DNA from 3 places in the Limnobaculum xujianqingii genome. Region 3 is predicted to be linked to each of the others. Evidence: predicted binding sites of a transcription regulator. Region 3 holds the regulator's gene; each other region holds the start of a gene.
What was found. The regulator CRP, encoded in region 3, controls carbon source genes, mostly activating them, when cyclic AMP is high. The targets are predictions, from matches to a motif close to ATGTGANNNNNNTCACAT.

Region 1: the regulator CRP is predicted to act here: its motif matches at 2,774-2,791, upstream of garD (galactarate dehydratase).
Region 2: the regulator CRP is predicted to act here: its motif matches at 1,647-1,664, upstream of serA (phosphoglycerate dehydrogenase).

The regions. Positions count from the first base shown of each region.
Region 1 is NZ_JABMLK010000002.1:412,316-416,768, reverse strand. Features, by position in the region: gene GOL65_RS15670 (enolase C-terminal domain-like protein) at 1-1,074, opposite strand, end outside; gene GOL65_RS15665 (MFS transporter) at 1,094-2,428, opposite strand; gene garD (galactarate dehydratase) at 2,977-4,453, shown strand, end outside.
Region 2 is NZ_JABMLK010000001.1:2,075,088-2,079,540, reverse strand. Features, by position in the region: gene GOL65_RS09470 (LysR family transcriptional regulator ArgP) at 1-750, opposite strand, end outside; gene rpiA (ribose-5-phosphate isomerase RpiA) at 900-1,559, shown strand; gene serA (phosphoglycerate dehydrogenase) at 1,851-3,083, shown strand; gene GOL65_RS09455 (5-formyltetrahydrofolate cyclo-ligase) at 3,154-3,741, opposite strand; RNA gene ssrS (6S RNA) at 3,779-3,962, opposite strand; gene zapA (cell division protein ZapA) at 4,067-4,396, opposite strand.
Region 3 is NZ_JABMLK010000001.1:2,480,903-2,485,355, reverse strand. Features, by position in the region: gene argD (bifunctional acetylornithine/succinyldiaminopimelate transaminase) at 1-148, shown strand, start outside; gene GOL65_RS11295 (YccS/YhfK family putative transporter) at 369-2,453, opposite strand; gene crp (cAMP-activated global transcriptional regulator CRP) at 2,524-3,156, opposite strand; gene GOL65_RS11285 (phosphoribulokinase) at 3,453-4,322, opposite strand; gene GOL65_RS11280 (YheU family protein) at 4,407-4,453, opposite strand, start outside.

The DNA of each region.
Region 1 (4,453 bases), on a different contig from region 3:
CGGTGCCGCAGCACCTACGTGGGTAAACATCGCCAGTGAAATATCAAAGTGATTGTTAGAGTGGCAACCCCAGGTTAGACCCCATTCGTTACACATTTGAGCAATGCGGGAAGCACCAGTTAATGTCCAAAAATGTGGATCTGCCAACGGAATATCTACCGCCTGTAACATGATGGAGTGACACATTTCACGCCAGTTAGTCGCTACCATATTAGTTGCCGTCGGTAATCCGGTTGCCCGACGAAACTCAGCCATGATTTCGCGACCAGAATAACTATTTTCGGCACCACAAGGGTCTTCCGCATAGGTAAGAACATGGTCCATACCTTTACATAAGCGGATAGCCTCATCCAGTGACCAGGCACCATTAGGATCTAATGTGATTCGTGCATCCGGAAAAGTTTTGGCTAACGCAGTGACCGTTTCAATTTCCGTTTCACCTGCCAGCACACCACCTTTCATTTTAAAATCTTTGAAGCCATAGCGGTCTTTAGCGGCAGCAGCCAGTTCCACCACTGATGCGGTATCCATAGCCTTTTGATGACGCAGACGATACCAGTCATGCTTACCGATTTCTGGTGCCAGATAAGGCAGATCGGTTTGTTCGCTATCGCCGATGTAGAACAGATAACCCAGCACGGTAACTTCATCACGCTGCTTGCCTGGCCCCAGCAATTCCGCAACCGGAACGCCAAGATGTTGGCCCATCAAATCCAGTAGTGCTGCTTCTACAGCAGCTACCGCATTGACCCGTAATTCGAAGGTCCATGCGCCTTTGCCAAAGGTGTCATAATCTGAATTCAAATTGCCCTGGTGCATTTTATCGACCAGTCGATTAAGAATTGCTACCGACTGACCTTCCACGTGAGGGATAGCCTCCACCAGCGTGTTATAAATTACTTCACCACCGGGGGCTTCACCTACGCCAGTATGATCGGCGTTGTCTTTAATAATCACAATATTGCGAGTGAAGTAAGCGCCATGAGCACCACCGATATTCATCAACATGCTGTCATGACCGGCAACCGGAACAACCCGCATGGAAACAATTTTTGGTGTATCTTGCATATGCATAGTACTTGTCTCCCGATGATTACACTTTCAGTTCAATACGCTGAATCTTACCAACCACAAACAGATAGCTGACAATAGCGATTGCCGCATGGATACCAACGTAAACCAGAGCACCGTTGAATGAGCCGGTAGTGTGTACGATGTAGCCGATAGCAATTGGCGTTACGATACCGGAGATGTTGCCGCACATATTGAACAGACCGCCGCTCAGGCCACTGATCTCTTTAGGTGCGGTATCTGCCATAACTGCCCAACCTAATGCACCAATACCTTTACCGAAGAATGCCAGTGCCATAAAGCCAACTACCATCATTTCAGATTCAACATAGTTACAGAAGATCATTGAGATAGATAACAGCATACCCAGTACGATTGGTAGTTTTCTTGCCAGCGTAATGGAGCCTGTCTTCTTCATCAGATAGTCAGAGATAATGCCGCCCAGAATACCACCGGCAAAACCACATAGCGCTGGAACAGACGCTACGAAACCGGCTTTCAGAATGGACATACCGCGAGCCTGGACCAGATAAACCGGGAACCAGGTAATAAAGAAGTAAGTTAATGCGTTGATACAATACTGACCGATATAAATACCCACCAGCATACGTGAACTTAATAGTTGTTTGATGTAGTGAAGTTTAGGGCCGCCATCTTTCTTAGCGCTCTGCTGATCCATATTGGTCAGCGCACCACCACGTTCGATATGGTCGATTTCACCCTGGTTGATGCTTGGGTGCTCTTTCGGGTTGTAGATCACTTTTAGCCAGATAAAGCTAACGACGATACCCAGACCACCCATGAAGTAGAACACAAACTGCCAGCCTAAAGTATGAGTCAGCCAGCCCATGATTGGAGCAAAGATTACCGTTGCGAAATATTGCGCCGAGTTAAAGATAGCAACTGCGGTACCACGTTCTTGTGCCGGGAACCACGCAGCAACTATTCGACTGTTACCCGGGAATGATGGGGATTCAGCTAAACCAACCAGAAAACGCAATGAGAAGAGTAATACCAGTGCCCACATACCGCTCAGGAATCCAATAGCGCCCTGTAATAGCGTGAAGGTTGACCAAATAAAGATACTCCAGAAATAAACGCGTTTAGAACCAAACTTATCCAGTAACCAGCCGCCCGGTAATTGGCCCAGTACATAGGCCCATGAGAATGCAGAGAACACATATCCCATGCCGATAGCATCCAGCCCCAGTGAGGTAGACATTGGGGCACCAGCGATCGATAAGGTTGCGCGATCGCCATAGTTAATTGCGGTGACCACAAACAGCATAACAACGATCCAAAAGCGAACGTGAGTGGGTTTTTCCCCTACCCCTGTCACCGACTTTGTAGACTCCATGGTATTCTCCTGTAGATAAAGTTATTCGGTCAACTTATCCATCATTTTTTAATATTGTTAGTGATAATGGTTGTGATAAAAATTATTCTTCGAGCAAGTAATAAATAAACCCGCAGATTTATTTCGTCAGAAATAAGAAAATAGAAAAATTAAAAATTCATAAAACCGCTGGGAGGATACTAATTGTTTCGGGTTAGCTAAAGCATTGGGCATATGCACAATCATTTATGTAATTCAGACCATTTTTTGCGCATTAATTTAGGTGATTATATAAAAAATACCAATAAAATCATTTTGTTGTTACATTTGCTTTCACCCAAAAATCAGTGAAAAAATAGTCCAGAAAGTTGATACTTGTCACATATCAATCGCCAATTATTCATTTATTAAATCAGTAAAAAAAATAGCCATTGTTATTTGCAAAGATAGGCAGTAAAAATATAAACAGAATATAAATGTAAATAGAAAAAATTCGCTAAACCGCCGCTAATTACAATACTTTTAAAATTATCACCTGTTAAAACTCTTTAACACTGAAGGTATTTATAATGAATAAAGACAACAATCTTGCTGCTCCGCTTTATATTAAAGTCGACGAGCAGGACAATGTGGCGATTGTAGTGAATGATAATGGGCTGCCTGCCGGCACCAGATTTGGCTGTGGTTTAGAGTTAACTGAATATGTCCCTCAGGGACATAAAGTTGCTCTGCAAACCATCGCCAAAGATGCCGCTATTGTGCGCTATGGGGAAATTATTGGTTACGCTGTACACGATATTCCTCAGGGTAGTTGGATTGAAGAGTCGCTGGTGACACTTCCTCAGGCTCCTGCATTAGAAACCCTGCCATTATCCACTAAAGTTCCTGATGCACTTCCTCCATTAGAAGGTTACACCTTTGAAGGCTACCGTAATGCAGATGGAAGTGTCGGCACCAAAAATCTGTTAGGTATTACCACCAGCGTTCAGTGTGTTGCTGGTGTTGTTGACTATGTAGTGAAACTAATCGAACGGGACCTGCTCCCTAAATACCCTAATGTTGACGGCGTTGTTGGCCTGAACCACCTTTATGGTTGCGGGGTTGCGATTAATGCACCAGCGGCAGTTATTCCTATCCGAACGATACATAACCTGGCACTGAACCCGAACTTTGGTGGCGAAGTGATGGTGATCGGTCTGGGTTGTGAAAAGCTCCAGCCAGAAAGATTGCTGGAAGGCACGCCGGACGTACAAACCATCATTCTCACTGATAGTCCTATCATTCGCCTGCAGGATGAGCAGCATGTTGGCTTCGAAGCCATGATCAAAGAGATCATGTCTGTCGCGGAAAAACATCTGCTGCGGCTGAATAAGCGCCAGAGAGAAACTTGCCCGGCTTCAGAGCTGGTGGTGGGTATGCAGTGCGGCGGCAGTGACGCGTTCTCCGGCGTTACCGCCAACCCGGCAGTTGGATATGCCTCCGACCTGCTGGTGCGCTGTGGCGCTACCGTGATGTTCTCTGAAGTTACAGAGGTTCGTGATGCGATCCATTTACTTACGCCTCGTACCGTAACGCCAGAAGTGGGTAAAGACTTATTGCGTGAAATGGCCTGGTACGATAACTACCTGAACAGCGGTGAGACCGACCGTAGCGCCAACCCTTCACCGGGCAATAAGAAAGGCGGTCTGGCTAACGTGGTTGAGAAAGCCTTAGGTTCGATTGCTAAATCAGGTAAAAGCGCCATTGTTGAAGTGCTATCTCCCGGTCAGCGCCCTACTAAACGCGGGCTTATTTATGCTGCAACCCCAGCCAGTGACTTTGTTTGTGGAACCCAGCAGCTAGCTTCTGGTATCACCTTGCAGGTATTCACTTCTGGTCGCGGAACGCCTTACGGTCTGGCTGCGGTACCGGTAATCAAGATGTCCACCCGTAGCGCACTGGCCAAGCGTTGGTTCGATTTGGTGGATATTGATGCAGGTACTATCGCTACCGGTGATGCAACCATTGAGCAAGTTGGTTGGGAACTGTTCCACCTGTTGTTGGATG
Region 2 (4,453 bases), 410 kb from region 3:
AGCCAGCTCCCGCTCAATTTGCAGGTGTGGGATCATACAACAAGTGGTTCCCTGTTTTGCCAACTGCACAAAGGCTTCTGAAGAGCTAACAATATGGCAGGGTACGCTGCCCGGCGGCAGGTCAAAGTTCTGCTGTAAGAATGCCTGATGCATATCATCCAGATGGTCAAACGCCACCGCAGGCGCTTTAAGCAGTGCGGAGCGAGTCACTCCGTTCGGAAAATAGCGTTCAGCAAAGTCAGGTGATGCTACGAAGATATAGTCCAGTGCCCCTAGCTGATCCACCAAACAGCGCGGTAGCGCCTGAGGCTGAATACTTACTGCTCCAACTACTTCTCCTAAACGTAACCGTTCCTGAGTTCGGGTTTCATCTTCAACCTGTAGGTTTAAGCGAATGGGAGAGTCAGACAATACCGGTTTGAGTGCCGGTAATAGCCAGGTTGCCAGACTGTCGGCGTTAACGGCGAGAGATAGCTGTAACGGAGAGTCAGCACTGCCTTCATCGCTTAGCCATTCATCTTCCAGTAATTCTACCTGATGCAACAGTGCCAGCAGTTTTTGCCCTTGTTCAGTAGGGCGCGGCGGAACGGTACGGATCAGCAACGGCTGACCATACAGGTATTCAAGCTGTTTAATGCGTTGAGATACGGCTGATTGTGTAATACATAACTTTTGTGCTGCACGTTCAAAACCGCGCTCACGGATAACCGCATCCAGCGCCTGAAGTACGCGATAATCTGGGCGTTTCATTCCTAAGTATTCTCCGTTTTAATCAGACCGTCTCTCTATCACTATGCCATACTTTTTAGATTATCGTATGTTTCTGACAGGTTTAACTGTTTCGCCTCGTGGGTTAATCTATAATAATCACATTTTTGACAGCGTAGGTAGATTTCACCATGACTCAAGATGAACTGAAAAAAGCAGTAGGCTGTGCGGCACTGAAATATGTGCGTCCGGGAACCATTGTAGGCGTTGGAACTGGCTCAACTGCTGCGCATTTTATTGATGCGTTAGGTTCAATAAAAGACCAAATCGAAGGGGCCGTTTCCAGCTCCAATGACTCAACAGCCAAACTGAAGAAGTTGGGAATTCAGATTTTTGATTGTAACGAAGTAGATTCTCTGGACATCTATGTTGATGGTGCCGATGAGATTAATGGTCACATGCAAATGATTAAGGGTGGTGGCGCAGCGCTAACCAGAGAAAAGATTATTGCAGCGATTTCTCGCAAATTTATCTGTATTGCTGACAGCTCTAAGCAGGTTGATATTCTGGGAGCTTTTCCTCTGCCGGTAGAAGTGATTCCGATGGCCAGAGCCTATGTCGCCAGAGAGCTGGTCAAACTGGGTGGAATGCCAGAATATCGTCAGGGTGTGGTTACTGATAATGGCAATATCATTTTGGATGTGCACAATCTGAAAATTATGGATGCCGTAGCGATGGAAAATAAGATTAATAACATCGCCGGAGTGGTAACTGTAGGGTTGTTTGCTAATCGTGGGGCCGATGTGGCACTGATTGGCACTGCTGATGGTGTGAAAATTATCGAATCGTAATTATGTAACACCCCGAATTTTATATAACCCTATAAAATTCGGGGAAATATTCAAAAATTATTACATATAATTAAAAAAATATTAATTTGGTGATATATATCACACTTAGCATTTTCGTAACGTTAAGACGCTGCTCTTCTCCATTAGCGGCAGAATAAACCACCTAAATTAAAACATTCACTTACGCCTTCTACTGATATATAAGCAATCGATTGTATTGCCGTAACTTCTATTTTTGATATGTTGGTTAGACAGGGTCTATATAATAATCACTAGGGCAAGGTTCAGCAGATGGTAAAAGTATCGTTAGAAAAAGAGAGAATTAAGTTTCTCCTGGTGGAAGGTGTTCACCAAAGTACGGTTGATAACCTGCGTGCAGCGGGTTATACCAACATTGAATATCATAAAGGTGCATTGGATGATGAAGAGCTAAAAGTAGCGATTCGTGACGCGCACTTTGTCGGTATTCGTTCCCGTACCCATTTAAGTGCAGATATTTTGGCAGCAGCAGAAAAGCTGGTTGCTATTGGTTGTTTCTGCATCGGTACCAATCAGGTGGATCTGCATGCAGCCGCTAAACGTGGTATCCCTGTGTTTAACGCACCATTCTCCAATACTCGTTCCGTTGCAGAGATGGTGTTAGGGGAAATTCTACTGTTACTGCGTCGTATTCCTGAAGCTAACGCCAAAGCTCACCGCGGTGAGTGGTGTAAGCTGGCGGTTGGTTGTTTTGAAGCTCGCGGTAAAAATCTGGGAATCATTGGTTACGGCCATATCGGAACTCAACTGGGTATTCTGGCGGAATCTATCGGTATGAACGTTATGTTCTACGATATTGAAAACAAGCTGCCGCTGGGAAATGCTACTCAGGTGCGTCATTTATCTGACCTGCTAAATATGAGCGATGTGGTGACATTACACGTACCGGAAACCGCCAGCACCAAGAATATGATGGGCCATAAAGAACTGGCTCTGATGAAGCCGGGTGCCGTACTGATCAATGCTTCACGTGGTACGGTCGTGGATATTCCGGCGTTGTGTAGTGCACTGGAAAGTAATCATATTGCTGGTGCCGCTCTGGATGTGTTCCCAACCGAACCGGCAACCAATCAGGATCCGTTTGAATCACCATTAACCGCTTTTGATAATGTGTTGATAACGCCGCACATTGGTGGTTCGACTCAGGAAGCTCAGGCCAACATTGGTAATGAAGTTGCGGGCAAACTGGCGAAATATTCTGATAACGGCTCAACGCTTTCTGCGGTTAACTTCCCGGAAGTTTCCCTGCCGGCACCGAGTGAAAATGTCAGTCGCTTGCTGCATATTCATGAAAACCGCCCAGGGGTTCTGAATCAGATTAACCATATCTTTGCAGAAGAGGGTATTAACATTGCCGCTCAGTTCCTGCAAACCAATAATGATATCGGTTATGTGGTTATCGATGTGGAAACCGATCGTTCAGATGAAGCGCTGGAGCATATGAAATCGATTCAGGGCACTATTCGTGCAAGATTGTTGTTCTAACCGGGATTGATTGTAAATAAAGGCGGCTAATTAGCCGCCTTTATTTTTGCCATTTTTCTGGTGATAGTTTTTACCAACACCAGTCACGGGAGGGGGTAATAATCTCCGGCAAAGGAATGTCCCAGTCTTCACAGGATAAAGCGTCAACCTGTTGGCAATCATGGGCAACTCCGATGGGCCAGGAGCCATTATTGCGCCAGTTTTTTAACGTTCGGTCATAGTAGCCACCACCCATTCCCAGACGATTTCCCTGTGCATCAAAAGCAACCAGAGGTGTAATAATTACATCCAACTGTGACACAGGTAAAACCGATTGCACGTTAAGCCGGGGTTCCTGAATGCCAAAGGGATGTGAAACCATTGGAGTTTCTGGCGTGTAGTGTAAAAACAGCAGATGACCAGGACTAAAAGGGTGCAAAACCGGCAGATAAAGCGATTTCTTTTGTTGCCAGAGTGCCAGAATCAATGGCCGGGTATCGATTTCGCCATCAAAAGAGAGAAACAGGGAGATGTGCTGAGACGTTTTGATTTTAGGATGGTTACACAGTTTTTGGCACAGTATCTGAGCGGCCGAGTGCTGTTGTTCAGGCGTTAAACTATTGCGGAGTTGGCGGACTTTTTTTCTGAGTATTTGACGAGCAGAAATCTCAAAGGTCATACCGGATAGGCTTATATCAAAGAATGAACATACAAGAGAGGACTCCGAGGTGCCGTCCCGGGCTGTAACCCTTGAACCCTTGGTTCAAGGTGAACATGAATTTACAGTTATCAGGCTTCCCGGACGGACCGGGCATGCACACAAATTGTAAGAATCCACATTCTGTTGGTTTGAAATATCGGCTCAGGGGACTGGCCCGATAACGCACACCTCAGAGAATTTTTTCAGAAACCGTACACTACGTTTTCTATGATTCTTGGTTAGTTAATCTGTTTGACCAACTACACATTAACTATAACAACATTTATAAAAGAGTATATGGGTTTTATTCAAATTTTGCACCCTGACGTTTCGATATCAGGTTCTGTTCGACTAAAGCTTGTTCAATTGTATGCTGCAACGTGCGAATTCGCTCTTCCATATTTTTAGCATAATCATCGGTTTTATTTTTTTCCTGAGCCAGCTCATAGCTGATATTCAGCGCAGCAATGAAAACCAACTGTTCTGTATTAGTCACACGAGTACGAACCTTTAAGTCCTGTAAGCGTTGACTCAAGTCTTCTGCGGCCTTATTCAGAGCCTCTTTTTGCTCTGGCGGGCAGTTTACCCGTAACGATCTGCCGAAAATTTGTAAATCTACCGGTTGTGCTGACATGTCACCTTCCTGCCGAATTTCGACCTGTGCTCTTTGTATGGAAAACCCGGGGGACCC
Region 3 (4,453 bases):
AGTAGAAAATGGCCTGATGTTGCTTAATGCCGGCCCTAACGTAATCCGTTTTGCTCCATCTCTGGTTATCCCGGAAAAAGATCTACAACAGGGGATGGATTGCTTTGAAAAAGCGGTAAAACAAATGGTTGAAGCGAAAGGTAACTAGTTGAAACTGAAAATAGTTATGAACTAGCAGAGTTAAACTGAGGGAAAGACGGGCGTGGGGGTCGATTTGGCGTAAGCCAACGAAGTGCCCGTAGCCCGGCTAGGCCCGAAGCACTCCGAAGCTGAGTACATAGCCCTTCCGGCCGAGCACAGTGAAGATATGAATACATAGTGTTTACGGCCGGAATATCCACCGAGGTAAATTTTCAAAAAATTATTAGCTACCCCTCTTCTCTCAATCTCCTCTTCAACCACATTCCATGATGCGGCCTCTGCTGCCACGCTAGTGAAGAAATAGTATGCATTGTCGTAAGGTGTGCCAGTATCCTTTCGATATGTTTCTCCATCGAGATCTCTGATAACTCATCTTTATCATCCCCGGATTCCACAATCGGTAATATGCTGGTATCACCGCTGGGGCCGTCATATTCCAGACGCTGCTGACAAATCTGAATCAGGACTTCACAAGCGTTTAAATACTTCTGTGCCAACGCGGGAACCAGTACATATTGGTCTCGGGCGATGGTTGTTATCGCGTTCAGATGCTCAACCAAAAACTGGCTATGGGTAACCCAAAGACGCATATCGGCCAGATAGCGGGTATTGAATCCCGGTTCCTGCATGGCCTGATTCAATGCGGTAAAAAGCGTATTGTGAGCCTGATTAACTCTCATTCGGGTATAGGCCAGTTCAGCAACATCTGTGCCCATATTAAATATTTGCCGCAGATGCTGTTGATAGGTCTCCAGTGCGTTGTGAGCATTTTTACGTAACAGTGCGCTTTGCCATTGAGGCCACAGCCACAGGCTACTGGCAAATGCCAGCATACAGCCAATAACCGTATCGATAAGACGTGGCAACAGGTAGTTCATACCACTGTTAGAGATAATCTGTAAGGTATAGAGCGCGGTAATGGTGAACCCAATCACCGCCATACCATAATTCTTACGTACTATTAGATAAGAGCAAAATGTCAGTACCAACATCAAAATCAACATCAGGTTCTGAGAGTAGTAGAGATGCAAAATTGCCGCTCCGGCAAGAATACCTATCATGGTGCCCAGTGAGCGGTGCTGAATTCGAATACGGGTCGCGTTATAGCCATTCTGGCTGACCACCATAATGGTCATTAGTATCCAATAAGGCTTGGGTAGATTGAGCGTCAGCCCAATGCCGGCGCCTGCCGCTAATGTGAGGCCAAGGCGTGCGGCATTTTTGAATGCGGCAGATTTAAGGGAACAATAACTTTTTAGCGCCTGCAAAAAAGGAAGACGACTTTGCATCGGCATCAGTGTTCGGTTGTATAGAGGCTTTTGGCGGCTAAGTAAGTGAGCAATACGGCTGAAATGATAATAACAAAAAGTTCCTACCGGATTATCCGGATGCTGTCGGGCAATTTTTGCCAGTGCTGATAACTCAGAATCCATATTGAAAGGCGTTGAACGGCGGTGATAGAGAATATTATCGGCTAATGCCTGCAAACGTTGACTAATGGTCTTTGCATTATGACGAATGATGGCTTCGGCCTGACTCTGTTCAACCAGTTTTTGTACCTCGACTGGCTGGTGCAAACTGACGGTAATGTGTTCCTGCAAATCGAGGGCCACTTGAAACGCCTGAATTAATCGCCGATGACGAGGGTGTTTCAGGTTAGGGATCATATAAATTTGCTGATAAATCAATGAGATGATGTCCATCACTTTCTGTTGTTGTAACAGTAGTGGAGGGAGAGCTTTCTCCGGGTCGGTGTGCTGGGTCAGTAAGCTGTACTTCTCTTCAAAATAACAGGCTAACTGACGGAAAAGCAGGTTAAGTGATTCTCGCATGGGCTGTTCTTGCCAAAGCCGAAACCACAGATGGATAAACAAACCATACCAGACTGTGCCAATGGCAAATAACATGGCTACTCGCCAAACAGGTAAGTTGCCCGCCATACTGAGGGTAAAAATAGCGGTGACTAATGCAGCAGGCATTAACCGACCATAAAGCGGACTAATTTCTGCCGTTACGCCAAATAATAGCGTCAGAATAAGCATGCAGATCGGTAGTGGAACCGACCACAACAGAAGAAACTGCAACAATACACTACTGATAACAAACAACCCGCCGCCAATAGCCAGCCGTTTGAAAAAGTGTTTATGGGGAGTATCCAAACCACCAATACTGCAGCAGGCAGGAACAAGGGAGAGTAAAAAGCCGGTTGCCAGGTCGTCGAGTAGCCAAAACAGCAAGACAGGCAAACAGAGAACTAACGTTTGGCGCAGAGCATAATTGACTTCTGGATGATAAATGACTCGTCGCCACATAGGCCTCCCGGGTAAAGGGAAGCGGATATGGCAACTGGAGGCCCTAAACCTATCCGCTTCTCTTTATTATTTAACGAGTCCCGTAGACAACGATAGTCTTTCCATGAGCGGAGATCAGATTTTGATCTTCCAGCATTTTTAAAATACGTCCTACCGTTTCACGGGAACATCCAACAATTTGACCAATTTCCTGACGGGTGATCTTGATTTGCATTCCGTCTGGATGGGTCATTGCATCCGGTTGTTTAGCCAGATTGAGTAATGTTTGTGCGATACGGCCCGTAACATCAAGGAAGGCAAGGCTTCCTACTTTCTCAGAGGTAACCTGTAAGCGGCTGGCCATCTGAGCGGATAAACGCATTAAAATATCCGGGTTAACTTGAATCAGCTGGCGAAATTTCTTATATGAAATTTCAGCAACTTCACATGCTGTTTTTGCCCTGACCCAGGCACTGCGTTCCTGACCTTCTTCAAACAGGCCAAGTTCTCCGATGAAATCCCCCTGATTGAGATAGGAGAGGATCATCTCTTTACCTTCTTCATCCTTAATCAGAACGGCTACGGCACCCTTTACAATATAGTAAAGAGTTTCTGCTTTTTCACCTTGGTGAATAAGTGTGCTCTTGGATGGATATTTATGAATATGACAATGAGATAAAAACCATTCGAGAGTAGGGTCTGTTTGCGGTTTGCCGAGAACCATTTGTTGTTATCCTCTTTGTAGTCACTGCCTAACACAGCAAAGCGAGAAGCTTGCCGAAAATCTTACCCGCCCCGAAGCATATAACTTGCCAGGTGAGCGCTATTATAGCTGATGTAAAAAAGAATATAGAGGTGTTTGTGGGCTGGTGCCACATCAGCCTGAGCGAACTCTAATTTATCTATTGTACCCACACTATGATTTTAACACAGGTTGAGCCAAGAGTCTCGTGTTGTCTTACTAAAATGAGGGTTAAGCGGCGCTGATTCGGGTTATTCGCCTGTTTTACCCTCATTTCCCTATTCTAATATTCTGCCTTCTAATAGTTGCTGTATTAATGGTGTGATAATTAACTCCATTGCCAGCCCCAATTTTCCTCCCGGAATGACCAGAGTGTTTGTTTGGGAGATAAACGATCCCTGTAACATGACCAGTAAATAGGGAAAATCAATGCCTGTCAGCCCCCTGAAGTGAATAACTACCAGACTTTCGTCCATCGTTGGAATACTCTTCGCAGAAAATGGATCAGAAGTATCAACGGTGGGGACGCGCTGGAAGTTGATATGAGTCCGGGAAAACTGTGGGGTGATGTAATTGATGTAGTCATCCATAGAGCGAACTACGGAATCCAGCACGGCTTCCCGGGAGTGTTCTCGCTCCACCGTGTCGCGGATTAGCTTTTGTATCCATTCCAGGTTAACGATAGGAACTACGCCAACCAGCAGATCGACATGCTGGGCAACATTATGCTTAGCGGTGACGATGCCACCATGCAGTCCTTCATAAAACAGCAAGTCTGTGGTTTCAGGTAACGGTTGCCAGGGAGTAAAGGTACCCGGGGTTTGGTTATAGGGGACCGCTTCATCATAAGTATGCAAGTACTTACGTGTGCGTCCGTTTCCGGTTTTTCCGTATTCAATAAAGCTGTTTTCCAACAGTGCAAAGTCATTGGCCTCGGGGCCAAAATAGCTGATATGGCGACCTTGCTCTCTGGCTTTACGGATTTCCGCATCCATCTCCGGGCGTGTATAGCGATGATATGCATCACCATCAATGCGTGCGGCACTTAAATTTAACTGCTGAAAGATCTTCCTGAAGGCCAGACTGGTGGTAGTAGTACCGGCTCCACTGGAACCAGTAACTGCAATGATTGGATGTTTTGCTGACATTAACCTGATTCCTTAATTTTCATTATTATTACCAGAGCATAGTCGGATTGATGCAGGGCTGTCATAAAATTTTATTCAGATGAATCAATACTCCGGATAAGGTTGTTCTTCCATATCATCACTGAAACGAT